One region of the Glutamicibacter ectropisis genome, then DNA from elsewhere that is predicted to be linked to it. Evidence: riboswitches for the same ligand, from Rfam matches in the RefSeq annotation. Region 1 holds a riboswitch; each other region holds the start of a gene.
The links. Region 1 has a riboswitch for S-adenosylmethionine ahead of QMQ05_RS02925 (hypothetical protein). Riboswitches for the same ligand answer to the same signal wherever they lie in the genome.
Positions count from the first base shown of each region.

Region 2: another riboswitch for S-adenosylmethionine. It lies ahead of QMQ05_RS16650 (flavin reductase family protein); the one in region 1 lies ahead of QMQ05_RS02925 (hypothetical protein).
Region 3: another riboswitch for S-adenosylmethionine. It lies ahead of QMQ05_RS15870 (acyl-CoA dehydrogenase family protein); the one in region 1 lies ahead of QMQ05_RS02925 (hypothetical protein).
Region 4: another riboswitch for S-adenosylmethionine. It lies ahead of acs (acetate--CoA ligase); the one in region 1 lies ahead of QMQ05_RS02925 (hypothetical protein).

Region 1 is NZ_CP125942.1:619,918-627,460, forward strand. It holds gene QMQ05_RS02920 (VIT1/CCC1 transporter family protein) at 49-1,152, opposite strand; gene QMQ05_RS02925 (hypothetical protein) at 1,208-1,474, opposite strand; SAM riboswitch class IV at 1,488-1,600, opposite strand; gene QMQ05_RS02930 (DinB family protein) at 1,674-2,258, opposite strand; gene QMQ05_RS02935 (helix-turn-helix domain-containing protein) at 2,434-2,997, shown strand; gene QMQ05_RS02940 (hypothetical protein) at 3,094-3,519, shown strand; gene speB (agmatinase) at 3,774-4,760, shown strand; gene QMQ05_RS02950 (thiamine pyrophosphate-binding protein) at 4,760-6,403, shown strand; gene QMQ05_RS02955 (hypothetical protein) at 6,496-6,708, opposite strand; gene QMQ05_RS02960 (inositol monophosphatase family protein) at 6,770-7,543, opposite strand, start outside.
Region 2 is NZ_CP125942.1:3,539,802-3,547,344, reverse strand. It holds gene QMQ05_RS16675 (acetyl-CoA hydrolase/transferase family protein) at 18-1,535, shown strand; gene QMQ05_RS16670 (hypothetical protein) at 1,601-2,494, opposite strand; gene QMQ05_RS16665 (dihydrofolate reductase family protein) at 2,612-3,196, opposite strand; gene QMQ05_RS16660 (PaaI family thioesterase) at 3,243-3,659, opposite strand; gene QMQ05_RS16655 (long-chain-fatty-acid--CoA ligase) at 3,676-5,283, opposite strand; SAM riboswitch class IV at 5,659-5,776, shown strand; gene QMQ05_RS16650 (flavin reductase family protein) at 5,873-6,373, shown strand; gene dnaB (replicative DNA helicase) at 7,028-7,543, shown strand, end outside.
Region 3 is NZ_CP125942.1:3,376,418-3,383,960, reverse strand. It holds gene QMQ05_RS15890 (sugar ABC transporter ATP-binding protein) at 1-805, shown strand, start outside; gene QMQ05_RS15885 (ABC transporter permease) at 802-1,812, shown strand; gene QMQ05_RS15880 (ABC transporter permease) at 1,809-2,912, shown strand; gene QMQ05_RS15875 (LLM class flavin-dependent oxidoreductase) at 2,909-4,345, shown strand; SAM riboswitch class I at 4,473-4,563, shown strand; gene QMQ05_RS15870 (acyl-CoA dehydrogenase family protein) at 4,614-5,840, shown strand; gene QMQ05_RS15865 (acyl-CoA dehydrogenase family protein) at 5,868-7,097, shown strand; gene QMQ05_RS15860 (YidH family protein) at 7,264-7,543, shown strand, end outside.
Region 4 is NZ_CP125942.1:331,435-338,977, reverse strand. It holds gene QMQ05_RS01590 (heme oxygenase (biliverdin-producing)) at 1-587, shown strand, start outside; gene QMQ05_RS01585 (LLM class flavin-dependent oxidoreductase) at 776-2,176, opposite strand; gene QMQ05_RS01580 (acyl-CoA dehydrogenase family protein) at 2,236-3,567, opposite strand; SAM riboswitch class I at 3,584-3,675, opposite strand; SAM riboswitch class I at 3,943-4,045, shown strand; gene acs (acetate--CoA ligase) at 4,193-6,154, shown strand; gene QMQ05_RS01570 (BCCT family transporter) at 6,228-7,543, opposite strand, start outside.

The DNA of each region.
Region 1 (7,543 bases):
CCGAGATGGGAAGCGAGGTTGTTCTTATTGCTGCGAGTAATGATCTGGTTAGGCGACCTGTACGTCGAAGAGTAGACCCAGGCAGTATGTCACTGCGGCGGCACCCCAACCGATGGCCAACTGGCGCAGACCACGCTTGAGCGGGGAAGCGCCCGAGAGCAATCCGACGATCGCGCCGGTGATCATCAGTGCAATGCCCACCAAAACGACGGAGATGATGATGGCCGTCAAACCGCTGAGTCCGAAGATGTACGGCAGGATTGGAATGACCGCACCGGAAGCAAAGAGGCAGAACGACGTGAAAGCGGCGCCCGTGGCGGAGCCAAGCTCCTCGTGTTCGCTTTCCAATTCCTCTGAACGTTCCTCAGGGTTCAACGAGAATGATGGGTTGCAGTCACAGGTGAACAACCCCATGCGTTCGGCGGCGCGGTGTTCTGCATCCTCATCGTTCATACCGCGGGCCTTATAGATCAGCACCAACTCGTTGGAATCCAAGTCGAGGTTGGGGGCCGCGGTGAGCGTGACCTGGGTGGGTCGAGAGGCGGTCAGTAGCTCACGCTGGGAACGCACGGAGACGAACTCGCCAGCTGCCATGGACAGCGCACCGGCCAAGAGCCCTGCGATACCGGAGAAGAGTACAAAGGTGGAAGAAACGCCGGTGGCCCCGATACCCATGATCAGTGCCAAGTTGGAGACCAACCCGTCATTGGCGCCAAAGACTGCTGCACGGAAGTTGCCTGAGAGCTGAGCGCGGCCGGCGGTGGCCAACGCACGCACTACTTCTTCGTGGACCTGTTCGTCGGCGGCCATTTGTGCGGTCGCGTCTTTGTCATTACGGTAAGGCGAGCTGCTCTCTGAGCGTTGTGCCATAGCCAGCACGAAGACTGAGCCGAAGTTGCGAGCGAGGAAACGCAGGATGGTACGGCGCAATGAGGGGCGCACTGGCTTGAAATGCTCTCCAAGCTTGGACCGCCAGTGTTCCTCATGCCGGGCTTCGGCTTCGGCCAGACCTAATAGGATCTGTTTTTCCTGCCCGGTTTTCTTCTGGGCGAGGGTTCGGTAGATAGCGCCTTCGGCGACTTCATCGGCGAGGTACTTTCGCCATCGTTGGATTTGGGCACGAGTCGGTTCGGTTGTTGAGGGGTTCGACATCACGAAAACAGCTCTCTTGGCAGGTCGAATTTCTTAGCGAAACTCGGTGAACGGGTCAGCTACCAAGTTTAGTGAGGGGCTTCAGGCTTGGGAATTTGGCAAGGCTAAAAGCAATGCTGCGCCCCTGTGATTGCCCGACCGTGGCCACACCCAGGACCAGTTCAGAGGAATCAGGGTTGAAGAGCGGACGACGTGCGCAGCGGGCTAGTAAGTGTTCTAGTTGCCCGGGGTCATCAACGTAGCGGATCAGCCATTGGCCCTGGAACTTAAATTGCACTTGACCGGTTTGGCGGTCGAGGATGGGCAGAACAGAATATGCCATGTGATGCGCTCTCGCTGAGTTCTTGCCCGAACACAGTGAGTGAACGGACCGCTTCTTCATCCGAACCACCCATGAATCTGGGGTTGGTGCACGGCTAGTCGGAGCTTAACGCCGTGTCTCGTGAAGCAACACTTGTGATGCTACCCGCCGGTGCTACGCAGAATGAAGATCTGTTCCGTTATGTGACTTGTTCTGGTGCTCACTCTTGAGTTTTGGTGGTGGCGAGGCGGTCGATCGCTTCGTATTGCTCGGCCCATTGTGCCGCTGAATAGTCGGGGAGGTTTGGGGCTGCCGCACGTAAACCGACGAAACCATCAAGCTGTTCGCGCACGATATCAAGATGGCCAGCATGCCGAGAGGTTTCTGCGATCATGTGCACCATGAGATGTTCGAGTGTGGTGTGCCGTCGGCGAATCCACCACGGAACTTCCGCCGGCGCGTTCAGAGGCAAGGCCCGGATCCCTGCGTCGGCGAAAGCAGTCGATTCTTGGTAGAGCGTGATAATTTTGTCAGCGCTGAGCTGGGCCGGTGGTAGGAAATCGGTTTGTGGATCATCGATGTCCAAGAGGTTTTGGATATAGGGATCATCAATGGTGCGGTTCAGGCACTGTCCGAAGTATCCGTATTCCGTAATGGCCAGATGATGGATTACACCAAGGATATGCGTTCCTGTGGGGGTTAGTGGTTTGCGGGCCAGGCGATCGTTCAGGTCTTGGGCCTTGTAGACGATGGCTTCGCGGGCATCGGAGAGATATTCCTGCAGGAGTTCTTTGCTGTGATCCATGCACAGAGTCTAAGTAAGTATGTACGTGCCTTGAGTATGAAGCGTGTGAGACACAGCATATTTGCAGGCTGGGCGCTATGCTCTGTTTACTATTAGTAAACTCGCCGCGGTGAACCCTTGAATCACTCAATCGTTGCCTGGTGTGCCCTAACGAACGACCCGATGGAGTGAATGCATGAAAACCCTGCCCGTGGAATCAAGCGGAGCTGCAATCAATATTGGTTCTCGGTTACGTGGGGTACGTCAGCGACAGCGCATGACTATCGACCAGGTGGCCGAGCTTTCCGGATTAACCAAGGGGTTTCTTTCGCGGGTGGAGCGAGATTTGACGAGCCCTTCGGTGTCAACACTGCTGAAGCTGTGCGAGGTGCTGGGTATTGAGGTGGGGACGCTATTCGAAGTGCCCGAAACCATGTTGGTTCGGCTTCACGAAGCACCGCGGGTGTCCTTGGGCGGTGATGGGATTACCGAACAGCTGGTGACTCCGCGCGGTGAAAAACGGGTACAGATGATCCGAGCTGAAATTGCACCCAAAGGTGTCGGTGAAGCAGAACTGTATTCGGTGGATTGCGAATTAGAAGTGCTGCATGTGATTGCCGGAAGGTTCACCCTCGTTCTGCCTGAGCAGCGCGTTGAACTTGAGGCCGGTGACACCATGACTTTTTCCGGGCGGGAACCGCATAGCTGGGAAAACGAGTCCGATGAAGTCGCTTTGGTGACGTGGACTTTGATCCTCTGATCTGTTCGGCACCTATTCGGTGTGGTGTTGCCAAGCGCGTATTCTAAAAAGGTGTGCTCATCGTGCGCACTGAGTGCGGTGATTGATAGGAGTGGCGTGAGGACAAGCGAGGAAACTGGTGCACGGGATCAGCTCCGTTGCATCGGCTGGTGGGCTTCGGTGCTTGTTGGCGTTCTTGCCGGCACCACCCTGACGTGGATTCGCACGCAACGTAATTTCTTTTTCATTGGCGCAGTCATTATCGCGGTGGTGATTGTGGTCATCGGGCTACGCACGATTCGACGTCGCGCCCGCTTCCCGCAAATGGCTCAATCTCATGTTTCCTGGTCCTATGGCCTGTGGATGATCATCTTACTCATCCTTGTGGGCCCCATTCAGTTGGTCTATGTGGCCGATGACCTTTCGGAACTCATGCTGAAGTCCTTGGTACTTTCTGCTGGATTTGCGGTGGCCATCCATGAGCTCGACCGTTCACTTGTTAAGGCCAGTATCAAAAACTACCGCGAACCACCCTTGTCTTAAGTCCGGATTCCTGCGCAGCAGAAATGCAGGACGGATCTTTGAAGGCAGGTTTTGCACCGATTGCACCTTGTTAGATGCCGTGACCCTTATAGGGTCACGGCATCTAATGCATTAAGCGGGTTTATGGGTAATAGTCTCAGATTTGGGTGCGTGTATCTTGACGTGACTTCGATAACAAAATAGCATAATAGGAAACTGAAGTTTCGTATTAGGCAACTGCGATTAATGTCGTCAAGCGCCGGGAGGGCAAGAACATGAAAGAAGTCCGCATTGAGGAAAACGGCCACCTAGGGCCAATCAACGCAGCGGTTATTCCACGCTATGCAGGCGCTGGAACCTACGCCCGCCTGCCACGCCTTGACCAGGTTGAAAACGCCGACATCAAGATCATCGGTGTACCTTTTGACACCGGCGTTTCCTACCGCCCAGGAGCCCGCTTCGGCGCCAACCACGTACGTGAATCCTCGCGCCTGATCCGTCCTTACAACCCAGCCACCGATACCTCACCATTTGCGCAGAGCCAGGTAGTGGACGCCGGTGACCTCGCAGTTAACCCGTTCAACATCAACGAGGCTATTGAAACCATCCAGGACGAAGCTCTGGAACTGACCGCAGATGGTTCAAGCCTGGTCACCATCGGTGGCGACCACACCATCGCACTGCCACTGCTGCGTGCAGCTTCGCAGCGCGCCGGTGCCCCGGTGGCCATGCTGCACTTCGATGCCCACTTGGATACCTGGGACACCTACTTCGGTGCCGAATACACCCACGGCACTCCATTCCGCCGTGCGGTCGAAGAAGGCATCCTGGATACCGAGGCGATCTGCCACGTAGGTACCCGCGGCCCGCTCTACGGCAAGAAAGACCTGGAAGACGACAAGCGTTTCGGCTTCGGTATCGTGACCAGCTCGGACGTCTACTACCAGGGTGTACGCGAAATCGTTGACAAGCTGCGTGATCGCATTGGCAACCGTCCGCTGTACATCTCGGTGGACATTGACGTGCTGGACCCTGCCCACGCACCGGGCACCGGAACTCCAGAAGCCGGCGGCATCACCAGCCGTGAACTACTCGAAATCCTGCGTGGCCTGCGCGGACTGAACATCGTGGGCGCCGACATCGTTGAGGTGTCGCCAGCCTACGACCACGCAGAACTGACCGGCGTCGCCGCCAGCCACGTCACCTACGACCTGATCTCCCTGATCAGCGACTTCCGTTCCAACAAGGGGCTGAACAAGTAATGAGCGAACAGCCCCAACGCAATGGTGGCGACCTGGTCATTGAGACCCTGAGCGCGCTGGGCGCCAAAACTGTGTTCGGCATCCCCGGACAGCACGCCTTGGGGCTGTTCGACGCGCTGTCGCGTTCCAACTTGGAATTCGTTTCCTCGCGCGTAGAAAACAACTCCGCCTTCGCCGCCGATGGTTACTCCCGTGCCACCGGCGAAGTGGGCGTACTCTTCCTCTCCACCGGACCAGGCGCACTGACTTCCCTGGCCGGGTTGCAGGAAGCGTACGCCACCGGTGTGCCCATGGTCGTCGTGGCCAGCCAGATTCCACTAGATGGATTGGGTGCACGACGCAAAGGCATGCTGCACCAGCTTGATGACCAGAAGGCTTCGGCTGCCAACGTCACCAAGTTCCAGCAAACCGTCCACCATGCTTCGGGCATCCCCTCGGCTATTCAGGATGCATGGGCTCGGGCCATCACCGTGCCTATGGGACCGGTCTGGGTGGAAGTGCCACAGGATGTTCTCCTCGCACAGGTGATGGTTCCACCGGTACAGGATGCTTTAGCTGAAGCCTATGAGCACCCACCCCGTGAAGAACTGGTTCGCGAAGCGATCAACTGGCTTTCGGATGCTCAGCGCCCGGCGATTATCGCCGGTGGCGGTGTACGCCGTGCCGGGGCACAGGCAGAACTACTCGCGGTGGCCGAAACCCTGCAGGCACCGGTACTTTCCAGCCCCGGCGGCAATGGAGCCTTCCCCTGGAACCATGAGCTGTCTTTGCAGTCATGGGTTGAAGATCGCCACGCCACCGAGGTCATGGAAGATGCCGACGTACTGCTGGTGATCGGCTCTGCATTGGGAGAAGTGACCAGTAATTACTTCACCATGGAACCGCGCGGCAAAATGATTCAGATTGATGCTGAACCGCGGGTGCTGGAATCTAATACTCCGGCACTGGGTATCCGTGCCGATGCTCGCGAGGCACTGAAGTTCCTCGACCGGGATCTGAAAGCCGCTGGTTTCACTTCCCGGGCCTCGTGGCATGGCCGCAGCCCCCAGCAGGTGGTAGCTGACACTCTGGAGAAAATTCAGGAGCGTCTTGACGGGCAAGATTTGGCCAAGGAACGAAAGTTCATGGCCGATATCCGTGAAGCGATACCAGCGTCGATGCAGACCTTCTGGGATATGACCATTGCCGCCTACTGGGGTTGGAGCTGCTGGGACGCCAAAGATGGGCAGTTCCATTCGGCCCAGGGTGCCGGCGGGCTAGGCTATGGTTTCCCTGCGGCTATTGGCGGGGCCATTGGCACCGGGCAGCGTGTACTCGCGGTCAGCGGTGATGGCTCCTCGATGTATTCGATTGCTGAGCTGGCCACGGCCAAGCAACATCAAGCTCCGGTGACCTGGCTGATTGTTGATGACGGTGGATACGGCATCCTGCGCGAATATATGGAAGGTGCCTTTGGCAAAGCAACCGCCACCGAGTTGGCACGACCTGACTTCGTGGCGCTGGCTCAGTCCTTTGGAGTACCAGCTCGCGAGGTAGCGGTGGATCAAATCGGTGCAGCGCTCACAGAAGCGTTGGCTGAGCAGGGACCGAATGTCATTGTGGTCAAGACTCTGCTGAAGATGTTTGCCCCAACGCACCTGTAAAGGGAGCAAAGAGTAGCGGACAGTATGGTGGCCTCGGAACGTTAAGAATGCTTAGCGTCCGGGGCCACAGTCTTATCTTTTAGCGTCAGTCTCTAATGCGTGAAGTGATACACCACGCCAAAGAGTACTGCGGAAACGCCCATGCTAATACCGATGAGCAGTGGCTCCCAGTCCGAAGACTGCATAGCCAACATCACTGCGAAGGCGCCGAAGAGAGCTATTGCTCCGAGGCCTCCCAGGATCACTCCTCCGCCTCCATGGTGCCGCACGGCGGAGTGTGCGGTCCGGTGGAATAGTGGTTCCATGTCGCTATGATACGTCCGAATCGGTATTAAGCCGAGGGGTCGAGGCGGAACTTAGCTATTGTCAGACTTCTTCAGCCGTGCCACGAGTGCGCAACTGGTGGATATGTTGCGCGGCGCGATCCAGCGATGGATAGTCTGCTCCTGGACCTTGAGCGATAAATCCTGGACACTCGTGATCAGCTAGATCCGCATGCCCGAAAGACAATCCTCGGAAAGTACCATGAGCCATGCGTACCAGGTGGGCTCCGGCGGCCACATCCCACACCTTGGTATCAAAACCTATGGTGGCATCGCACCAGCCGGCAGCCACATGGGCTAGAGCTAGGGCGGCGCTGACCTTGCGCCGCACCGTGGCGAAGTCCTGTATCCACTGGCCAAAGAGCTGTAGTGCCAGCTCACCGTCTCGCTCTAATGACTCGGCCCCTGGATAGTCGGTCATGAGATTGGCTTGGGACTGTGCTGGACGCATCGCTGGGTTGAGCTGAACATCGTTGAGCAGCGCCGTGTCGAGGTTAGCGGTGAATTCGTCACCTGAAATCGGATCAATAATTACCGCGGCAACTAGCTGTCCGTCTATTGCGGCTGCGATAGAAATACAAAAGAAGGCAATGCCGTGGACAAAGTTGCTGGTCCCATCAATGGGGTCAACTATCCATTGCACACTTCCAGGAGTCTGCTGACCGGAGTGGGCAGAGATCTTTTCTTCTCCTAGGACCCAAGAGCTAGGCACCGTCGTGAGCAAAGATTCGGTAATGATCTGTTGGCTGCGCCGATCAATCTCGGTGACCAAGTCATGAGTATTGGTTTTATGTTCGGCATTTACCGAAGTGCGGAA
Region 2 (7,543 bases), 680 kb from region 1:
GTTTCGAAGGGATTATTTTGCACGAGCGTATTCACCACCGGGCCTTTGCTGATCGACTGATGAGCGCCGAACAGGCAGCAAGCTTCATCAAACCAGGAATGACCGTCGCCATGAGTGGCTTTACCGGTGCGGGATATCCCAAAGCCGTGCCCGGCGCTCTAGCTTCCCAGATGGAACGCCAGCACGCAGCAGGTCAGGACTTTAAGATCAACGTGCTGACCGGCGCCTCCACTGCTCCCGAACTCGATGGGGTACTGGCCAAGGCCGAAGGCATGAATCTCCGCCTGCCCTATATGTCCGATCCAGAGCTACGCCGACGCATCAACGACGGCAACATGGAGTACATGGACATCCACCTGTCCCATGTCGCTCAGCACGCATGGTTTGGGTTCTACGGCAAGATTGACGTAGCCATCGTGGAAGTCGTGGGCGTCACCGCGGAAGGCGACCTGATTCCCTCCAGCTCCGTAGGAAATAACAAGACGTGGCTAGAGATGGCTGACAAAGTCATTATCGAGGTCAACTCACAACAGTCCGCAGCTATGGACGGCATGCACGATGTCTACTACGGCACCGCGCTTCCTCCGCACCGGAAGCCCATTGATTTGAGCACGGTGCGTGAGCGCATTGGCCAGAAGTACCTAGATGTTGACGTGAATAAGGTTGTCGCGGTGGTTCAGACCAACTCACCGGACCGCTTGAGCCCCTTCGCCCCGGTGGATGAGACCAGCGAGAAGATCGCTGATCACCTACTGAGCTTCCTAGATTCTGAAATCCGTGCGGGCCGACTGACCGAAAAGCTTCTGCCATTGCAGTCCGGAGTGGGTAACATCGCCAATGCCGTGCTCGCGGGGCTTGCCCGGGGTGGCTACAAGGGTTTGAGCGCCTACACCGAGGTCATCCAGGACGGAATGCTGGAACTGATCAAGGATGGCACCATTGAGTTTGCCTCGGCTACCAGCTTCTCCCTCTCAGCTGAGGGCGTTGAGGAGTTCAACAAGAACGTTGAACACTACCGGGAACGCATCTTGTTGCGCGCCCAAGAAATCTCCAACCACCCCGAGATCATCCGACGTCTGGGCTGCATTGCCCTCAATGGCATGATTGAGGCCGATATTTACGGCAACGTGAACTCTACTAACGTGCTCGGTTCGCACGTCATGAACGGTATTGGCGGCTCCGGAGATTTCGCCCGCAATGGCTACCTGTCGGTGTTCATGTCACCTTCCACCGCCAAAGGCGGAAAGATCTCAGGCATCGTCCCGTTCGCTTCCCACGTGGACCACACCGAGCACGACACCATGGTCCTGATCACCGAACAGGGCCTGGCCGACCTGCGTGGCCTCTCACCCAAGCAGCGTGCCCAACTGGTCATCGATCAGTGCGCACACCCCGAGTACCGCCCGTTACTTCAGGACTACTTCGACCGTGCTTGCAAGGATAGCTACGGCAAGCACACTCCACACCTGTTGGGTGAGGCGCTGAGCTGGCACCAACGCTTTGAGCAGACCGGAGATATGCGCCCAGCGAGCTAGAGTTACTTACTGTGTCGAACGTACACTTCTTGAGTTTGGCTGTTATATAGCCGGTACTGATCTAGCTAAGCTGTCGGGACCGAAGGATTTGCCGGGTCTTGGATTTTGACTCCGGGCTGATAAACCACGCCCAGGGGTGCATCAAAGTAGCTCAACTCGGTGAAATCGTTATTGGACGAGTAACTCAGGGTCCGTGGATCTTCACCCTTCTGAGTGAGTTGTGGGTAGCTGATTTCTAGGCAGTCCTTGTTGTCGATTTTTGACTCTTTTGTCAGCTGGCACCAGGTGCCATTGACGGTGGCGGTCTTGAGCGTGCCATTTTTTGGGTGAGCCAGATCTTGGATTTCCGTGGTGATCAGCTTCTTGCCGTCCCACTTCAGGCTCGCCTTGATCTTTCCTGAAGGGGCAGCCGCCGGCTCCATGGGCAAGAGCTGGCGGTCAACGACTTCCAGTTGTCCGTTGACGAATTTTAGCGAGCTCGGAATCCCGCGGGCGCCACCGGTAATGTCACCCATGAGAAAGGGTTTGCCTAAAGCGGCGATGCCTTTGGCGGTGTTCTGGAAGAGCTGGATGTGTGAAGGCCAAGAAACTCCACCTTTGTCGCAATAGAACACTGCCGCGAGGTCTTTCACACCGTCACCGGTGAGGTCCCCGGCCACAATCAGTTTTGAATCGGCAAGGCTTGGGACGCTGGCATTGGGGTACTCGGGGTGTTTTTTCTGCAGGACACCTTTAGATAGTTTGCCCGCGGGGAATCCGCACATGGACGGGATGCTTGCGGAGGCCACCATGTCGGCGCTAAGGTCGGTCAGTGCCGTTGAGCTTGGTGCTGTGCTCGCGGAGCTGGGGGCTGTGCTGGAAGATGGTGCTTCGAGGGATGGCGAATTGGTGGAACACCCAACGAGAGTCAGGGCAGCGAGAAGGCTGAAAACTATGGGAAATTTCTGACGGTTCTTCACTGCGCTCTCACCTCTGCAAGTACGTGTCTGATCAACTACGAACTTATAACTAACCGGTGCACGAATGGAGGCAATGAAGCAGTATTACAGGGAGTTTTTCAGATTTCAGGCTGCACCTCAGGAAGGGCGATGAATAGTCGGACGGTAGGTAAGTTCTTGGATGCTGCGATCCAGAAGGCGTGAATCCACCAGCTCAAGGTCATAGTCATCTACACCGCCGAAGACCGGCGAACTACCATTGCGTCCGGTGAGGACCGGGAAGATGGTGACCTGAATAAAATCCACCAGGCCAGCGGCGAGCAGGGAATGGTTCATCGCCAAACTACCGTGTGACCTGAGGGGGAGTGTCGAGCTACTTTTTAGCTTTTTCACCACGTCTAGCGCATCGTCCCGCTCTAGGGTGGCATCGGGCCAATTCAGGGGTTCCTGAAGTGTCGTGGAAATGACGGTGGCTGGTTGCTCATGTAAGGCCACACCCCACGGGTCTTCAACTTCCGGATTTTGCTCAATATCTTCCCAGAACCTTGAGAACAGGCGAAAGGTGTTGGCTCCGAACACCACATGACAGGGTGAACTATAAAATTCCATGCGCCTGTCCAGCAGCTCAGGTCCCTGTTTGCCCCAGTAGCCACCCCAATCGCCGCCGGCACTGCCGAAGCCATCAAGACTGCTGAACACGTCAAAGGTATAGGTGGCACTCATGATGAGCCTCCAGAAGCTGATTCGCTAAGTGCCACCTAGGATACGCTCAGGCCTTTGGCATATCTACGTTTTGGGTGCGTAATTGTCCGCGCGAGAGCTCTTTTCCGGTTCCCTGGTCCGTGATGATCACTTCCCATAACTGCTGGTTCCGTCCCTGGAAAAGCGCGGTAGCCACCACCTGTACTTGTGCCCCGGTAGAAGGTCGCAGGAAGTCGGTGGCATTGTGAACGCCGACGGCAAACTGGTTGCGATCTGCCACCGCGTAGCTGGCTCCAACACTGCCAGCACTTTCAACCATCGAGGTGTAGACCCCGCCATGAACTACACCCCACGGAGTGTGGTGGTTTTCGTTTAGGTCGGCGTGCCCACGTACGTAGGTGGCGGTGATTTCGTCAAAGACCAGTCCCAGACTTTGAGTAAATTGGCTGTCGTTGTCGGGAATTCGTTGTTCCGGGGAACTCATTGGTACTCCAAAAGTGTTAGGCGCCGTGCAGTTGTTCTAGCGCTTGGGCTCGTAATACATTCTTTTGCACCTTACCTGTTGAAGTCCTCGGCAAATCTTGCGGGAAGATGATGGTGCGTGGAACCTTGTAGCCGGCCAGTTTTTCTCGAGCAAAACTGATCAGCTCTTCGGCCTGGAGATTGGAACCTTTACTGCGGATGACATAGGCGACCGGTCGTTCGCCCCACTTTTCATCGGCCAGGCCAATGACTGCTAAATCGAGGACTTCTGGGTGGGAGGCTAAGGCTTGTTCTACTTCGATGGTTGAGATGTTCTCGCCACCAGAGATGATGATGTCCTTGGCCCGGTCGCGGACCTGGATATAACCATCGGGGTGCATCACTCCAAGATCCCCGGTGTGGAACCAGCCCCCGGCGAAGGCTTGCTGGGTGGCTATTTCGTCACGGTAATAACCAATCATGACGTTATTGCCACGCAAGACTATTTCACCCATACTCTGCCCGTCGGCTGGTACATCGTTCATGTTCTCATCCACGATGCGTGCAGATTCAGCGGTGATCATACCGACGCCTTGTCGAGAAAGCTTTGCCGCGCGTTCAGTCGGCTCTAGTTGCTCCCATTCCTCTTGGAATTCGCAGACCGTGTAAGGTCCGTACACTTCGGTCAAACCGTAAACGTGGACCACCTCAATGCCGAGTTTTTGCAGCTTTGAGATGATAGCCGGCGAAGGCGGTGCTCCGGCGGTAGTAATGCGTAGGGGAGCATCAAGCTGATGGGCCAGAGGGGAGTCGGCAATAATGGAGCAAACTGTTGGTGCTCCGCACAGATGCGTTGTTCCTAAGTTTTCGATAGCGTCCCAGACTGGTTCTTCACGAACCCCGCGCAGGCACAAGTGGGTTCCTCCGGCGGCGGTGACGGCCCACGGGGTACACCAACCGTTGCAGTGAAACATGGGCAGGGTCCACAGGTATCGAGTTGCTGAGGTGAAGCCTTGATGGTGTGCTTCGCCCAATGAGTTCAAGTAGCTGCCACGGTGTGAGTAGAGTACGCCCTTGGGTTTGCCCGTAGTGCCCGAGGTGTAGTTCAAAGTTATTGGTGCCCGCTCATCGGCGATTGCGTAAGGAAGTTGTTCATCGCTGGCCGTGGCTAGGAGTTCTTGGAGCGTGCCATCAACGTCTACGTGAGGGCGCGCGCCGGTGTACTGGTCATCGGTGATTTCAATGAGTGCCTGCAGGGTCGGATTTTCCCGCCGCAGGTTTTTAGTGTTTTCTAGTAGTTCCGTGTCCGCAAACAATAGCTTCGCTTCGGAATGATCCATGATGTACTGCAGTTCATGGGCGGATAACCGGGTGTTGAGTGCGATGAGCACTCCGCCAGCTAGCGGTACCGCATAGTGTGCCATCAGCATTTCCGGGGTGTTCGGTGCCAGCACCGCCACCCGGTCACCGGGGTTGATGCGTTCGGCCAGGACCTGAGCGAAACGATGGACCAAGCCTTCGAATTCTCGATAGTTATAACTACGCGTGCCATGCACAATGGCAGTCTTCTTTGGATAAACCTCGGCGGAGCGTTCAAGGAAGCGCAACGGAGTTAGTTCGGAATGGTTGGCATGAATATTGACCATGGAGGCATCCTTCATTCATCTTCTCTGGCAACGGTGGCAGACAGTATTGGTGTGACCCGGAACACTGTAATCCTTATCCTTACATGAACCTCAGCGTCAAAGTTAGAAACGTAGTTTCATATCGGCGAGTGGATGAGAAATAGCGGTGACGGTTCGCGGATTGGTGAGGTCGGTGGTCTGTCATAAGTTAATGCGTTACGACTTACATCACATGGTCGATGACTACGAAAAGCCTTAGATGCGGGTGATTTCGCGAATAAAAGACTGTGCGGGATAGTCAAAGGGGTATCGATGTCGAATATTTTGTTGAATATTGCGATTTGCGAAGTCATTTGTTTGACGGTGCTTCGTCATGAGCCATATCGTTTTAAACAGAATCAAGAGCATCAGCTAAGAGCCCTGGCTTGCTGATCGGCAACCCTCTCAACGGTAGTGGGGTGCTCCAGGTGAGGATTCGGTTCTGCACTAAATGGTGTCGGAACAAGTACCGCGCACGGCGTGAAACCTCAGTGGGAACTAGTTCGGTTCATCCCGAATCACAACGTCCACTGGGTCTGGCGCAGTGGGCAAGACCCGAAGGAATCGAGCCATGTCATTAAATCGTGAACTTGACCCGTTATCGTTGCGTAAGGTTTTCGCTCAGCACCCCTCAGGTGTTGCTGCTCTGTGTGCAAAGATTGACGGTGTTAAGACCGGAATCGTTGCATCGTCATTCACTGTCGGAGTTTCACTGGAACCTGCATTGGTAATGTTTGCAGTCCAGAAGTCGTCTAATACGTGGCCGAAACTGCGTGCCGCTAGCCATATTGGGGTTTCGGTGCTCAGTGATCAGAATGATGGCGTGTGCGCGCAGATTGCTTCGAAGAACGGTGACCGTTTCCGTGGTATCAATACCGTGACCTCTGAAGAGGGCGCACTATTTGTCGAAGAGTCCACCTTGTGGCTGGAGACCTCAATTTACAACGAAGTTGAAGCAGGAGATCACTGGGTTGTGCTTTTGGAGGTGCATGGGCATCACGTATCGCAGCACTCCCCACAGATCTTCCATGATTCTCGATTTCATTCCATCCCAGTTCCTGAGCTCGTCTAACCCCTCCGGTAAGTAGCTTGCGCGAGGCTCGGTGCGGATCACAACAGTGATCCCCACCGAGCCTTGTTGATTATTGAGCACGTTGAACCCGGCAAAGGGTTATCCACGGTGCGAACGAGGGAACCGACGCAAAAATGTGGACTACTGTTCATCTGGGGTTGATCCAGTTCAATTTAAAGCTGGTGACTAAGTCTTTTGTGATCATGGGTGTATCCACATGTTTATCCACACACTTGTGGGTAGATTGTGTGGAACCGTGTATAAAAGGCGAAAAACCCTGAATTTCGGGCATTTTTGCTTGTTGATAACTTCTGGGGACATAGCGTTATCTTCAATAAAATAACTTTCTGTCCACAACTGTGACAACGTATAATGCCTAGTCAGTAGCTAGTAATGATTAAAATATGGCGGTAATCCACAGAGTTCTCCCCAGATAGTAAACAGGCTAATCCACAAGTGAGAGTGCGTTATGCACAGAAGCTGTGGATAATGAGGTTTACGTGGCTAAATATCAGCCCTACTGTTGGCCTTGGGACAGAAATATCCACAGACGTTTTCCATCAAACTGTCGGTATCAACTGACAAGATGAAACGTGGCCGCCTGGCATGGAAGATCTTTCCCAGTGCGGTCAAGAGGGGATGGAAGTGTCTGCAATGAGTGCTGAGCCGGTTTACGAGGGACGAGAATCCGACGCAGGGCGCAAACCGCCGCAGGATGTCGAAGCTGAAATGTCTGTGCTCGGCGGCATGATGCTATCCAAGGACGCCATCGCCGACGTTGTGGAGGCGTTGCGAGGAACCGACTTCTACCGTCCGGCCCACGAATCCATTTACGAAGCCATCATCGACTTGTACGGTCGAGGCGAACCTGCCGATGCCGTGACCGTGGCTGACCTACTGACCAAGCGTGGCGAAATTTCCCGCGTAGGCGGTGCCGCGTACCTTCACAACCTTATTCAGCAGGTACCTACCGCAGCTAACGCTGGCTACTATGCAGAAATCGTGCGCGAACGCGCCGTGCTGCGTCGCCTCGTTGATGCCGGAACGCGCATTGTCCAAATGGGCTACTCACCCGACGGTGAAGTTGATGCCATCGTTAATGAAGCGCAGGCCGAGGTCTACAAAGTTGCAGAAAACCGCAGCAGCGAAGACTACGTACGCCTTTCGGAC
Region 3 (7,543 bases), 850 kb from region 1:
CCAAGTTAATGAGTTTTCACACCAGAGAACTCGGGCATCAACCAGTGCTGATGCCCCGGTACTTGAATTAGCTGAACTATCGGTGCAGGGAAAGCTCAACGGAATCAACCTCACGGTGGCGCCTGGCGAAATCGTCGCAGTCACAGGACTACTGGGGTCGGGAATTGAGGTGCTGGCCGATGCCGTTACCGGCAACCTTGCACACACAGGCTCCGCGCTATTACATGGCAAAGCGGTCACTTCTGCCGCTGATTTTGTCTCCCGCTCTGGAGCCTACGTCCCGTCGAACCGGCACCAAGATGGCATCTTCTTGCGCAATACGGTGCGCGAAAATATTGCCGCCGCAAGCCTACGCAAACTGGGCCGCCGACTTGGCCTGCTCGATCCGAGCAAAGAACGCGAGGTGTCCAAGGAACTGGTGCAACGTCTAGATATCCGCCCGGCCAATGTTGAAGCAGTAGCCTCCGGTCTATCTGGCGGTAACCAACAGAAGAGCGTCTTGGCCCGATGGTTGGCCAAGGGGTCCGACGTGCTGGTCTTAGACCAGCCAACCTCCGGTGTGGATGTCGGAAGTCGCGCACATATTTATGCGCAAATTTCCCAATTGGCTCAGGACGGGGCCGCGGCGCTGGTGGTCAGTGTGGATCTGGAAGAAGTTGTGGGGCTCGCCGATAGGGTACTGGTGCTTTATCGCGGGCGTATCATCGCCGAACTACCAGCTGGCCAGGCGAGTACCGAAAAGATTTTGCAGTTGGCTTCCAGCGGGCAAGCTGCTCAAAACCCACTCGAAGAGGTGAACGCATGAGTTCTACCCTGACTCCCGTAAGCCAAGATCCCGTGAGCGCCGAGCGCTCGGTGCGTACCAAGAAACCAAGCTTCGCGGCCTGGATTGGCTATGCCGGTATTGCCGCTGTGCTTCTGCTATTTATTTTCGGTTCGCCGTACTTTTTGACTGCTTCAAATATTCTCACCATCTTGACCCAGGCATCGGTCTTCGGCATCGCCGGGGTGGGGCTGGCCATTGTCATCATCGCCGGCGGGGATGATGTGCTTAATGGTGGTATCGATCTGTCCACCGGTGCGGTGGCAGGACTTTCTGGAACGGTCACCGCTCTGGCGGCGGCCAGCGGAACACCGGGGTTCTTAGCGGTGCTTTACGGTGTGCTGGTCGCTACCGCGATCGGTATTATCAACGGCATTTCTGTCACCTTGGGTTTACGCCCGCTGCTTGCCACCTTGGCCACCATGGGAGTGGCAGCCTCCCTCGAACTGGTCTTCAGCCAAAACCTCAAGATCGCTGTAACAGGTGGCTTTTTTGAAGCTGCCCGCAGCAGCGTATTCCTCGGCATTCCTCTGGCAGCCTGGTTGATGGTGCTCGTCGGCGTCGTGGGCTGGTGGGTTTATAGCAAAACGAGCTGGGGTGTGAATTCCTACGCCGTGGGCCAGAATCCGACGGCAGCCCGGGTGGCTGGGTTGGATCCGCGCAAGTATCGCCTGGCTAGCTACGTGCTCAGTTCCGCATTGGCCGGGATCGCCGGAACACTGCTGGTGGCTCGGCTTTCAGCCGCGGTCCCCGGAATTGGAACCCAAATCCTGTTGGACATCATTCTGGTCGCCTACATGTCCATGATCTTCTCGCGCAGGCGGTTGGTCAGCGTTGTGGGCACCATCTTGGCTGCGGTCTTTGTTGCCGCCCTTGATAACGGGTTGACCCTCTTGGGTGTGGCCAGCCAATGGGTGGGCGCGGCCAAGGGGCTACTGATCTTGCTGGTATTGGCCAGCGTGACCTTGCGCGGAAGGAACAACCGATGAATACCACGCAGACCTTGAGCGCACCGCCGGCTCCACGACCGCTGACCCCGCCGGCCAAGGGGCCTAGGAAGCGTGGCACCCTTCAGGCTTCTCGCCTGGTTGCCCCAGCCACGCTGGCATTGATCCTGATCGTCTTCTCGGTGCTCAGCCCAGTATTTTTTAGTGTCGGAAACCTGGTGGGGATCCTGGGGCAAGTGGCTTTGCTGGCATTAGTTGCTATTGGCCTGACCCTCGTGGTGCGCGCCGGCGGCATTGACCTGTCCATTGGGGTGGCCCTGGATTTGGGAGCTCTGGCTAGCGCCTGGCTGATCAATGATGGGTACCGAGCCTGGGTGGCCGTCGTGGGTGGATTGCTCTTCGCCCTAGCTGTGGGACTGGTCAATGCACTACTCATTGTCATTTTGAAGATCCCAGCGTTTTTGGCCACCTTGAGTGTGTGGTTTGTGGGCACGAGCGTGCAACAACTGCTTACCGGTGGTGGGGCACCGATCTATCTTTCGGCACCCCTAGTACCCGATGGTTTTGCCGTGATTGGTCGGGGATACTTCCTCAACATTGATGCCGCCATTATTAATGCGGTCACCATCGCTGTGCTGGTGGCGCTCTTACTGGGCATTACCCGCTATGGACGCAAGCTCACCGTGGCCGGTGAACAACCTAGCGCAGCAAAGATCTCTGGGCTGCGCGTTAATGCGCTGATCGCCAGTGCCTATCTGTTGTGTGCGGTGATCGCCGGATTTGCCGGCATCGTGTTGGCCGCACGCTCCAATGGTTATGTTCCCGGCAGTGGTCAGGCCTATTTGATGGATGCCATCGGGGCGGTATTCATCGGGGCCACGATCTCTCGCTATGGGCGTGTGTCCGTGGGCGGAACGCTGATTGGTGTAGTGATTTTTGGCTTGCTGGATAACGGACTGAACCTGATCGGACTGTCCTTCTTCTTCCAGGACCTGGCCCGTGGACTCGTACTGCTGGCCATCTTGCTCGCCGCCGTCGTGCTCGGGCGAAACCAGGGTCAATCGTCCACCGGGATTTTCGCCCAGCTGCGCACTGCTAAGAAGCACATATCAACCACAGGAAAAGGAAACAGTAACTCATGAGCCAGCGCATTCACCTCAACGCCTTCGACATGACCTGCGTGAGCCATCAGAGCCCGGGACTGTGGCGCCATCCGCAGAATCGAGCCGATGAATACAACACCCTGGAATATTGGGTGGAGCTGGCGCAAACCCTAGAACGCGGTGGTTTTGATGCGTTGTTCTTGGCCGACGTCTTGGGCATTTATGATGTGTACCAAAACTCCAGTGGCCCAGCCCTATTAGATGCTGATCAGGTTCCATTGAATGATCCGTTCATGCAAGTTTCCGCGATGGCCGCGGCTACCAAGAACCTTGGCTTTGCGGTGACTAGTGCGCTGACCTATGAACAGCCTTATGCGTTAGCCCGTAAATTCTCTTCCTTAGATCACCTCACCCGTGGCCGGGTTGGCTGGAATGTGGTGACGAGCTATCTGGAGTCGGCGGCACGAAATTTGGGGATGACCCGCCAGCTAGATCATGATGCACGCTACGACATTGCCGATGAATTCATGGAAGTGGTCTACAAGCTTTGGGAAGGCTCCTGGGAAGAGGGAGCAGTCGTCAAGGACCGGGAACGTGGGATCTACACCGATCCGAGCAAGGTGCACCCGATTAACCATCAAGGTCAGCACTTCAATGTCCCGGGCATTCACCTTTCAGAGCCATCGATTCAGCGTACGCCGGCGATTTTCCAGGCAGGTGCCTCATCTCGTGGTCGTCGCTTCGGTGCACAACATGCCGAAGGGATCTTCCTGAACTCCATTAATACTGCCGTCACCCGCAGGCAGACCGATGCGATCCGTGACGAATTTGAAGCGGTGGGCCGGCCTCGAAATGCTGCAAAAATTTATGCCCTGATGACGACGGTGGTGGCTGATTCAGATGCGCAGGCAGAAAAGCTTTACCGTGAGTACCAGTCCTATGCCTCACGTGAAGGGGCTATGACCTTCTATGGCGGATGGTCAGGTTTGGATTTGAGCCAGTACGCGGTGGATGAAGAACTGAAATATCTGGAGACCAACGCGGCCCGCTCCGCCCTGTCGATTTTTACCACCGCGAACCCAGAACAGAAGTGGACACCGAATTCGATTGCCGACTACCTCGGCGTGGGTGGCATCGGCCCGGTCCTGGTGGGTTCGGCCGAAACAGTGGCCGATGAAATTGAGCGTTGGGTGGATGAGTCCGGGCTGGACGGAATCAACCTGGCCTACGCCATCACCCCGGGATCCTTCGAGCAATTCACCGACTTGGTGGTTCCGGAGCTACGCAAGCGTGGACGAACCTGGGCCGGCTATGAAGGGAATACGCTGCGCGAATATTTGGCCGGAGAAGGACAACGACGAGTTGCTGACGATCACCCGGCAGCGGCCTACCGTGGGGCTTATGCTGGCCAAGCTTCCGCAGCAGATTCCAAGGCTAGTCAAATCCCAGAGGCTGTTTTAGGCGCCAAATGACATATGAGTAAATATGACGGAATTTTATTACCGTTTCAGAGCGGTGAACGTGTCGAAAAATGACGATGTTCCGTCCTGTGACCTCGTGACTTCCGCCAGCCATCGCGCGGTGATTCACTGAAAGAACACACCATCCAGAGCGGCTGAGAGACCTGGCTCCGCGACGCCGCAGCAAACCTGCATCCCGCAGTAAGTGCTAACGCCAGGTTCGATGGATCTGCAGAAAATTCTGCGTCCTTCGGAATCCACAGTCCTAAGGAGAACGAAGATGACGGTTATCAGTACCCAGCTACCGCGCGTGCCTTACACCGGCACCGCCGATGAAGCCGAGCTTAATCACTGGCGCGAGATCGCACAAAAGGTCGCCGACCAGCTGGCTACCGACGCCCTAGAACGCGACCGCAAGAATGCTCAGCCCTTCGCTGAGGTGCAGTTACTGCGTGAAGCTGGCTTGTTGAACCTGCTGGTGCCGACCGAATTTGGTGGCGCCGGGGCACACTGGGAGACCGCCTTTGAAGCGGTCCGCATCTTGGCAACGGCCGATGGCTCAATTTCTCAGCTGCTGGCCTACCACTACGTGAACCAGTCGGGCATTGCCTTCTACGCGGCGCCTGAAACCCAAGCCCAGTGGTGGCAGCGCACCGTTGAGGGCGGCTGGCTGTGGGGCGATTCGGTCAACCCGGTTGATCCCACGTTGACCCTCGTGCCTGAGGGTGATGGCTTCCGCCTCAATGGTGCCAAGCGGTTCTCCACCGGTTCCGGGGTAGGCGAGGTTATCGTCATCAACGCGGAAGTCACCGAGGGCGAACGCAAGGGCCAGGTGCTGGCCTTCATCATCGACCGTGACCGTGAGGGCCTAGAAATCGTTGATGACTGGGACTACCTAGGCCAGCGACTGAGTGCGTCGAACTCGCTGAAGTATCACAATGTACGCATCGAGCCGACTGATCTTCTTGGTGAAGTCACCGATGAGCCGGTCTCGACCCTACTGACCCCGGGCATCCAGCTGGCCTTCGCGAACTTCTACCTGGGTATTGCTGAGGGTGCCTTGGCCCGTGGCAAGCAGATCTTGTTGGGGCGCAAGAACGCGTGGCTGTTCTCGCAGGCTGAGACCTATTCCCAGGATCCAATCTTCCAGCGCACCGTGGGTGAGCTCAAGGCACGAACTGCTGCCGTGGCAGCGTTGACCGAAAAGCTGGGCCGCAAATTTGATGCACTGCTCTCCAAGGCAGGGGAGGTGACGCAGCCCGAGCGTGCGGCGTTGGCTGTTGAGATTGCTGAAGCGAAGGTGGTGTCCACCGAGGTAGGCGTTGAGGTGGCCAACCGGATCTTTGAAGTCACCGGATCGTCGTCGACTGCGAACAGTGTTGGCCTAGACCTGTTCTGGCGCAATGTGCGCACCCACTCACTGCACGACCCGGTGGACTACAAGAAGATTGAGGTCGGCGCGTACTTCCTCCGCGGAGAATCTCAGCCACTGTCGCTGTACACCTAAAAACTTTTCTACAGATAGGAAACTGAGATGACTGTACTTGCCACAGGTAATCGGTTGAACCAGCTCAAAGCCCGTTTCGCCCCTCTCTTTGAACAGATCGCGGACGGCGCTGCCGAACGTGACCGCAGCGGTGAACTGCCCTATGAACAGGTTGCCCAGCTGGCTGCCGCCGGGTTCGGCGCGATCCGTGTCCCTGAATCTCATGGTGGGGCAGGGGCCACGCTTCCCGAGCTCTTTGAACTCTTTGTTGATCTGGCCGCCGCCGATTCAAATATTGCCCAAGCGCTGCGCGCGCACTTCGCTTTTGTGGAAGACCGACTCATTGCCACCCCGGGCCCGGGACGCGATAAGTGGTTGGCACGCTTTGTTGATGGCGAATTGGTGGGCAACTCTTGGACCGAAGTCGGGACGGTGAAGGTCGGGGACGTGATCACCAAGGTCACCCCGGATGGCGAGGGTGGCTTTAAGATCAATGGCACCAAGTACTACTCCACCGGTTCCATCTTTGCCGATTGGCTAGACACCTATGCCGAGCGTACCGATACCGGCAAGCGCGTCATCGCTGCAGTGAATCGCCACCAACCAGGCGTGGAGTTGGCCGATGACTGGGATGGCTTTGGGCAGCGCACCACCGGTACTGGAACTTCCACGTTCACCGATGCGATTGTGGCCGAAGAAGATTTGATCGACTTTGATACGCGCTTTAAGTACCAGACCGCTTTCTATCAGCAGGTGTTGTTGGCGGTGCTCGCCGGGTCGGCTAAGGCTGCCGAGCGTGACTTCGCCGCTGAGCTGAAGGCTCGCAAGCGGACCTTCAGCCATGCTGCAGCCAATGTGGCGGCCGAGGATCCGCAGCTATTGCAGGTGATTGGTGAGGTGTCGGCGGCTGCCTTTGCTGCTGCGGGAACCGTGGAGCGTGTTTCGCAGTCCTTGCAGGGCGCTTATGAATCGGCGTTGGCGCTCCAGGCCGGTCAGATTTCATTGGAAGATGACGAGGCGGCCAATGATGCTGCCGAGTTGGCCAGCGCGCAGGCCCAGGTAGTGCTCACCCCGTTGGTGCTCAACGCCATCACCCATGCCTTTGATGCGTTGGCCGCTTCGGCGACCAGTGTCTCGAAGAACCTGGACCGTCATTGGCGCAATGCGCGCACCGCGGGCAACCACAATCCGTGGGTGTTCAAGGCGCGTTTGATTGGAGATCTTGCGGTCAACGGTACCGAGCTGCCACGCGTCTGGGCTATCGGAGCTTCCAAGTAACCACGATTGATCTTGCAGGCCCAGCATTCTTTGCCGATGCTGGGCCTGCAGTGTTTAACGGATCGCAGAACCTGTGTGGAGCCTGCGCTGAAAGGCAAGCTGTCTTAAACCGTGAATTCTTTTGGGTCAGATAAGCTTGCCGAGTTGGCACAAACTCAGGAGGGTCATGTCTGAGCACGAACGCAGCCGGTTGGAACGCTGGTTATTGCCGCAGGGCAAAGAGCCTGACCCACGTTTTACCCTTGCCAATGAGCGTACCTTTTTGGCGTGGATCCGAACCTCCTTGGCATTTCTTGCCGGTGGCACGGCCCTTGAAGCTTTTGCGACTGATGCGTTTCCAACACCGTTGCGCACCTGGCTGGCTGTACTGATCATTGGCATCGGCATCCTGATTGCCGGTGGGGCTGCCATTCGCTGGGTTCGAGTTGAGCGCAGTATGCGTTCGG
Region 4 (7,543 bases), 290 kb from region 1:
GTAAGTTCATCACGACGTTGATGGCTGGCGAGCGTAGCGCACGTGACTACACGCTACTGATCTCGCAGTATCACTATATTTATGCAGCTTTGGAGCAGGAGGTGCGACGGCTGGCTCACCAAGCTGAGCTATCTCCCATCTTTGACCTTGCACTGGAGCGCTCGGCAAATATCGATGGGGATCTAGCGGTGCTCCTACCTGCTCATGGCTTCGAGCAGTTACCACCCGCTCTACCTGCCACGACCGAGTATGTAGAAGCCATCCATGCGGCCGCTATCGAACCTGCCAGGCTCGTTGCCCACCATTATCTGCGTTACCTCGGCGATCTATCCGGCGGTCTTCCCATAGGTAAGCTCGTAGCCCGCCACTACGGCATTGCCCCTGAAGCGCTGAACATGTGGAATTTTGAGCAAATCGAGAAGCCGAAGCTCTACAAAGACCGCTATCGGCTGCAATTAGATATCTTCGGTGAGGACGAAACTCGCGCCGTAGCCGTGCTGGATGAAGCTCAACGTGGATTCCAGTGGAACAAACAGCTGTTCCAAGAGTTGTTGCAGGTTTCAGAAGCACATCTTGCGCTGACCTAAGGTTCTAGATGCGCATGCCCTTCACCATACGCACAAACCCTGTGCTGCCACCGGGGCTATTCATTGGCTCGCTTCTATGCGATGCTCCTGAGAACAGCCGTCAAAGGCACAAAAATGCCCCAGTTCAGAATTTTGAACTGGGGCATTTGCGGGCTGTCTATGGGCAGCTCGCTCGGCTTCTCAGGAGGTTAGCCCTGAGCAGCTACGCGGTTAGCAATCTTGTACTTGGCGGCACGGTGGGTGTCCTTGACCCGGTCACCTGCGTTGAAGAGCTTGTTGCGCAGTGATCCTTCGGCGTACTCGGTCTTGTATGCGCCACGAGCCTGCAGCTCAGGAACCACGTACTCAACAACGTCTTCGAAGGTGCCAGGGGTGATGGCGTAGGCCAGGTTGAAGCCATCCACGTCGGTGTAGTCCACCCAGTCAATGAGCTTCTCCGCTACCTCGGCACCGGAACCAACGGTGATCGGACCGAAGCCGCCGACGCCAACCCACTCTGCCAACTGGCGGATGGTCCATGGCTTGCCATCATCGCCGCTGGCCTTCTGGAAGGTTTCCACCGAAGACTGGATAGCGTTGGACTTCACGTTGGAACCCAGTGGCTCGTCAGGATCCAACTCTGACAGGTCCACACCCATCCAACCGGAGATCAGTACCTGAGCACCCTCAATATCCGCGTAGGACTTGTAGTCTTCGTACTTAGCCTGAGCCTTTTCAGAAGTCTCGTCGGTGATGATGGTCTGCATCGCAAAGATCTTCACGTCATAGCGATCGCGGCCAGCCGCTTCGGCTGCATCACGGATCTTGGTGACAGTGGCCTTGAGGATTTCGCGGGTTGGGCTCGTCACGAAGACTGCTTCAGCATTTTCCGAAGCGAACTTGATACCGCGCGAGGAAGCACCAGCCTGGTAGATCACTGGGGTGCGCTGGGTGGAAGGCTCGGTGATAGCGATGCCTGGAACCTTGAAGTACTTGCCTTCGTGCTCAATGTTGTGCACCTTGGCCGGGTCGGTGTAGATCCCGGTTTCCTTGTCGGCCTGAACAGCGTCGTCTTCCCACGAGCCTTCAAGCAGCTTGTAGATGACTTCGAGGTACTCGTCGGCGTGGTTGTAACGCTCGTCGTGTTCCATCTGGTCTTCCTGACCCATGTTGCGAGCAGCCGAAGGCAGGTAACCGGTAACGACATTCCAGCCCACGCGACCATTGGTCAGGTGATCCAGAGTAGCCAAGCGACGGGCGAAAGCGTATGGGTGCTCGTAGGCGGTGCCTGCAGTAACACCAAAGCCGAGGTTCTCGGTCACTGCTGCCATGGCCGAAACCAGCATCATCGGGTCATTGACCGGAGCCTGTGCACCGGAGCGCAGTGGGGACTCGTTGGTCCCGTTGAAAACATCGTAGGTGCCTAGCACGTCGGCAATGAACAGGCCGTCGAACTTGCCCTTTTCTAGTACCTTGGCCAGGTGGGTCCAGTAACCAATGGTGTTGTAGGTCGAGGCCTTGTCCTCTGGGTGACGCCACAGGCCTGGCGACTGGTGCACGACACAGTTCATATCGAATGCATTGAAGAGAATTTCGCGCTTCTGGCTCATTAGTTTCCCCTTGCCATAGTTGAGTAGTAGTGAAGTTTGTTGGGCGGCGTGGATGCGCCTTAGGCCCGATGGTTACTGTCTTCTCCGGTGACCGAGAGACGTTGCGGTTGCACTGCATTGATCTCGTAGTCACCCACGATGCGTGCCTTATAAATGGCCGGATTGTGGGTGGCGATGGTGCGGGCATTGCGCCAGTGTCGATCCAAGTTACAGATCACGCTGGTGGACGATGCTCCAAGCCCATCAAAGAGTTTGCTCGTGGCTCCGATGACCAGTGGCTGGACAATGGTTTGTGCCCGGTTAGCTGCTAGTTCACAGACCGCGTAGCGTTCCTCATCATTTAGCCCTGGGTCGATGAGGGCGGCTTCAACCTCAAGGACAGCACCGATCACCACCGAGTCAGCGGCGAAGGACTCTGCGGAGACCTCACCGACTAATTGCAGTACTTGTGGTTCGCGGTGTACCGGCACTCCCGTGCCGGTGGTGAAGATGCGCGTACGATTCTGCACCGAAATACGCAGGTCATTCAGTGCTGCCCGCGCTATGCCAGCCTGCACGGCCATGAGTACCAGCTGGAAAATCGCTGCCTCAGGGTCATTCTTCTGCTGTGGCATGAAGGTGTCTACCGGCACCTGATGGAATTCCGTGGTTCCCGTACCGGTGAGACCCTGGCCGAAACCATCCCAGTCATCCAAGATTTTTACGCCACTATGTTGGGTGGAGACCACCGCAATCTGGCGCCCGGCAAGCTCCGGGTGAGCCACAGCCACCGTGGTCCAGTCGGCAAAGATAGTGCCGGTGCAGTAGTACTTTTCACCAGTCACCAGCCAACGGCCATCAACCTGGCTGGCTTTGGTGTTCAAGGTACCAAGCGCATTGCCGCCACGTTCGGTGTACGCGTTGCCGACAATTTGTCCCGCGGCAATGCGGGAAACCCACTTGCTACGTAGTTCCTGATCTTCAAGAACCAGAACATTTTCAACAAATGCGATATGCGCGCGCCATAGCTGGCCCACATGCGAATCAGCTTCGGAAAGTTCGATGAGTAGACGGAAGACGTCAACCAGTCGTGCGCCGTACCCACCTTCGGCGACTGGGATACGTAGCGCCCCAAAGCGTTCTCGATTGAGCAGGCCTACCTGCTCAAAAGGCAGTACGCGGTTCCGGTCACGTTCCTTGGCGGTGGCTGCAATCTGCGCGAAAACCGGGCGGAAGACTTCAGCCAAGCGATCATATTGTTCGTCTGCGCTAGGGCCTGGGGTGACCTTGAGTAGTTGCCGGGTAGGCAGCTGCTCTTGGAAGTCATCTAGTCCCATGGCGCTAGCCTGCGAAGGATCACTGAGCTGGTTGAAGTCCAAGCTTGTGGTGTTTGGCGACTCGCCAAATGACATTAGAAATCCTCAATTCTTTCCATCGGTCCTGGCGGTAGCACCGTCCCGCAAATCGGGTGGTTGCTGCGGCGTCATCGAGCCAGATCTCTCGGCCGCTCTGGATGGGTTCTCATTCATTTGTAGCCGTAACAAAGCGGTGCTTCCAAGCCACGAAGTCACATTTCGTCGTGACGATGCGCCGGTTTGACAGGCGGTTTGCACAGGCAACTTCGCATTCCACCGAAGATGAACTCATGAAAATCATCAATCATCGATCAAACCGGCATTCAATGAAATAAATAACGAAATATCTCGTGCGTGTGACGTAGTTATCGAATATTTTTCATGTTACGCAAGATTTGCATTCAATTCGTTCGAAATCATGTAATGGACGGGTAACCATCCCGAGCGACCGAGAGATCTGGCTCCTAGACGTCGCAGCAACCACCTATGAATCACATGTTCCATAGGCCGGTGCTACCGCCAGAACCGATGGAGATGATCATGGCACTGAACTATGCACAGCCTCAGGGACAAGACCCGGCCAACGCTTCAATTGCGCTGGCTATCGAGCGGGGAACCTGATTTCGCCTCTCCCGCAGCTTCTCAACTTGTCACCCATTAACACTCCAAGGAATTATCTTTCATGACCATCGAATCAGCATCGACCGCCACACTGGTGTCAGAGGAAGCACGCCAAGCATTCTGGGATGAAGCGGCGCACCTTCTAGATTGGGACACCGAATGGCACACCACCAGCCAAATTCTCCCCGCTGACCCAGTAGCCAAGCGTGGCCCGCAGATTTCTTGGTACCTCGGTGGCAAACTCAATGCCGCGGTGAACTGTGCCGACCGCCATGTTGCGGCCGGTCGCGGTGACAAGGTTGCGCTGTACTTCGAGGGCGAACCCGGCGACCGTGTAGCCGTCACCTACAAGAACTTGCAAGAACGCGTCAGCCAAGCTGCCAATGCCTTGGAATCCTTGGGTGTGGTCAAGGGCGACCGCGTGGTCATCTATCTGCCAGTACTTATCGAAACCGTCGTCATCACCTTGGCTTGCGCCCGCATTGGCGCGATCCACTCATTGGTTTTCGGCGGGTTCTCTGCTGAGGCGCTGAAGTTCCGCGTGGAAGACACCAAAGCCAAAGTCTTGGTAACCACGGACGGCCAGTTCCGTCGTGGCACTTCCGTGCCGGTCAAAGACAACGCCGATCAGGCGGTCTCGGGCGAAAATGAAATTGAAAAGGTCCTGGTCATTCGCCGCACAGGCGATGAGATCCCATGGACCGAAGGCCGAGATGTTTGGTGGCACGATGTGGTCGACACCCAGCCCACCGAGCACGCTGCACAGTCCTTTGACTCGGAAACCCCGCTATTTATCATGTACACCTCAGGGACGACCGGACAGCCTAAGGGCCTGGTACACACCACCGGCGGTTATCTGACTCAGGCAGCCGCCAGCTACAACATGCTTTTCGCCAACCCTGATGTTTCAAAGCGAGACCAAGACGTTCACTGGTGCACCGCAGACCTAGCCTGGGTCACCGCCCACACCTATGAGATCTACGGTCCGCTGTCGAACGGCGTTACTCAGGTCATCTACGAAGGCGTACCAAATGCCCCACATCCTGGCCGTCACTTCGAAGTCATCGAACGCTACAAGGTCACCAGCTACTACACCGCGCCAACGCTAGTGCGTTCGTTGATGGGCTGGTTCCCGCAGGGCATTCCAGCTTCCTACGACCTGTCCTCCATCAATATTGGCGGCACCGTGGGCGAAGCAGTGAACCCGGAGGCTTGGAAGTGGTTCCGTGAACAGTTAGGTCGCGATACCACCGAAGGTCTTCCCATGGTAGATACCTGGTGGCAGTCCGAGTCGGGAGCCACGATCCTTTCGCCACTGCCCACCGACGAGTACTTCAAGCCTGGTTGCGCTGCCCGCGCCCTGCCTGGAGTTTCGGTGGACATCGTTGATGCTCAAGGCCAGCGCGTTGCACCGAACACTCAGGGAAATATTGTCATCACCCAGACGGGACCTTCGATGGCACGAACCGTTTGGGGTAATCCAGAACGCTACTACACCAGTTATTGGGAACAGTATGTCGGACAGGGATGGTTCCTTGCCGGTGACGGGGCGCGCTTTGATGATGATGGAGACATTTTCATTTTGGGTCGCACCGATGACGTGATCAACATTTCTGGGCACCGCCTGTCCACCATTGAAATTGAATCTGCTCTGGTCACTAACGCGGGTGTCGTTGAGGCTGGCGTGTGCCCCACCCCAGATGCCAAGACTGGCCACGCCGCTACCGCTTTTGTGGTTCCTTTGGACAAGTCATTGATTGCTGAATACCCAGATGAGCACCTGGCTGCCCGTCAGGCACAGTTCATTGCCGAATTGCGCTCTACCGTAGCTAATCAGATTGGCCCCATTGCCAAGCCACGCGATGTGGTTCTGGTTCCGGACGTTCCTAAAACACGTTCGGGCAAGATTATGCGCCGACTGCTCACCCAACTATTTGAGGGCACCACACTCGGCGATACCACGAGCTTGCAAAATGAACCGTGCATTCCAGAGATCAATGCGATCTGCCGAGCACGTAGCTAGCTCTTAGCCAAGAGAATGGCAGCTTAAATAGTGGAAGCCACGTCCCGCGGGACGTGGCTTCCACTATTTTTTGCTAGGAATCTTTTGACTCGGTGGAGTCCTTAGAGTCTTTCCCATCAGCTTCGGTGACAAACACCTGCGCTGACTTGGTAGCATCCTCTGCTGAAGTCTCAGCCGGAGCAACAATTGGAATCTCGGTGGTCATCAGGCCGAACTGGCTACCTTCGTGCCGGTCCACGCCCTGGGTCACCGATTGCTCCAGTACGGTGCGGGCAACCTTTCCACGCAAGATCAATGGATCCCGGCTCAGGTCCTTCCACAGCGCGACGCACAGCAACAACATCACGATCACGAATGGCAAGGCCGAAACAATCGTTATGTTCTTCAAACCGTTGAGCGCCTCGTCTGGATGATCTCCACCGGCAAGCAGCATAACGGCAGCAACGGCACCAGTGGCGACACCCCAGAAGATCACTGACTTCTTGGTCGGGTCTTCGGCGCCACGCTCACTGAGCGCGCCCATCACGATCGAAGCCGAGTCGGCTCCCGTGACGAAGAAGATGGCAATCAACAGAACGGTGATCACCATCAGCACGGTCGCTATCCAGCCGTTCAGCGGGAGCTTATCGAGCAGGTCGAAGAGGATCAGGTCAAAGTTAATGTCTGGTGCCCCGTCGACCATCTTGGCCAAAGCATCTCCGGTGTTCCCGGCACGCTCAGCACGTTCCTGCAAGCCGATGGCTCCGCCACCGAAGATCGAGAACCACAGCAAGGTCACGGCCGATGGCACCAACAGTACGCCGGTAACAAACTGGCGAATGGTGCGTCCACGCGAGATACGTGCGATGAACAGGCCAACGAATGGGCTCCATGAGATCCACCAAGCCCAGTAGAAGACGGTCCATGAGGACAGCCAGCTGGACATGGTTTCATCGCCGGAGGCCGCGGTGCGCGAAGCCATCTGAGGCAGGTCACCAATGAATGAACCCACAGCGTTCGGGATGACGTTGAGGATGAATAGCGTCGGTCCGCCAATAAAGACGATGAGCGCCAGGATTACTGCCAACACCATGTTGATGTTCGACAGCCACTGAATGCCACGCTCAATGCCGGAGACGGCAGAGGCTACAAACAATGCAGTCAGAATCGCGATGATGACTACCAATATGCCGGAGCCGACCTTCTCAAGAATGCCGGCGGACTGGATACCGCCACCAATCTGCAGCGCGCCAAGGCCCAGCGAACATGCTGACCCGAAAAGGGTCGCGATGATTGCCAAGATGTTGATCGTGCGACCGCCCCAGCCATGTACTACGCGCTCTCCAAAGATTGAGGAGAACATGGCAGAGAAGAGCTGTGGGCGTCCAAGACGGAAACTGCCGTAAGCCA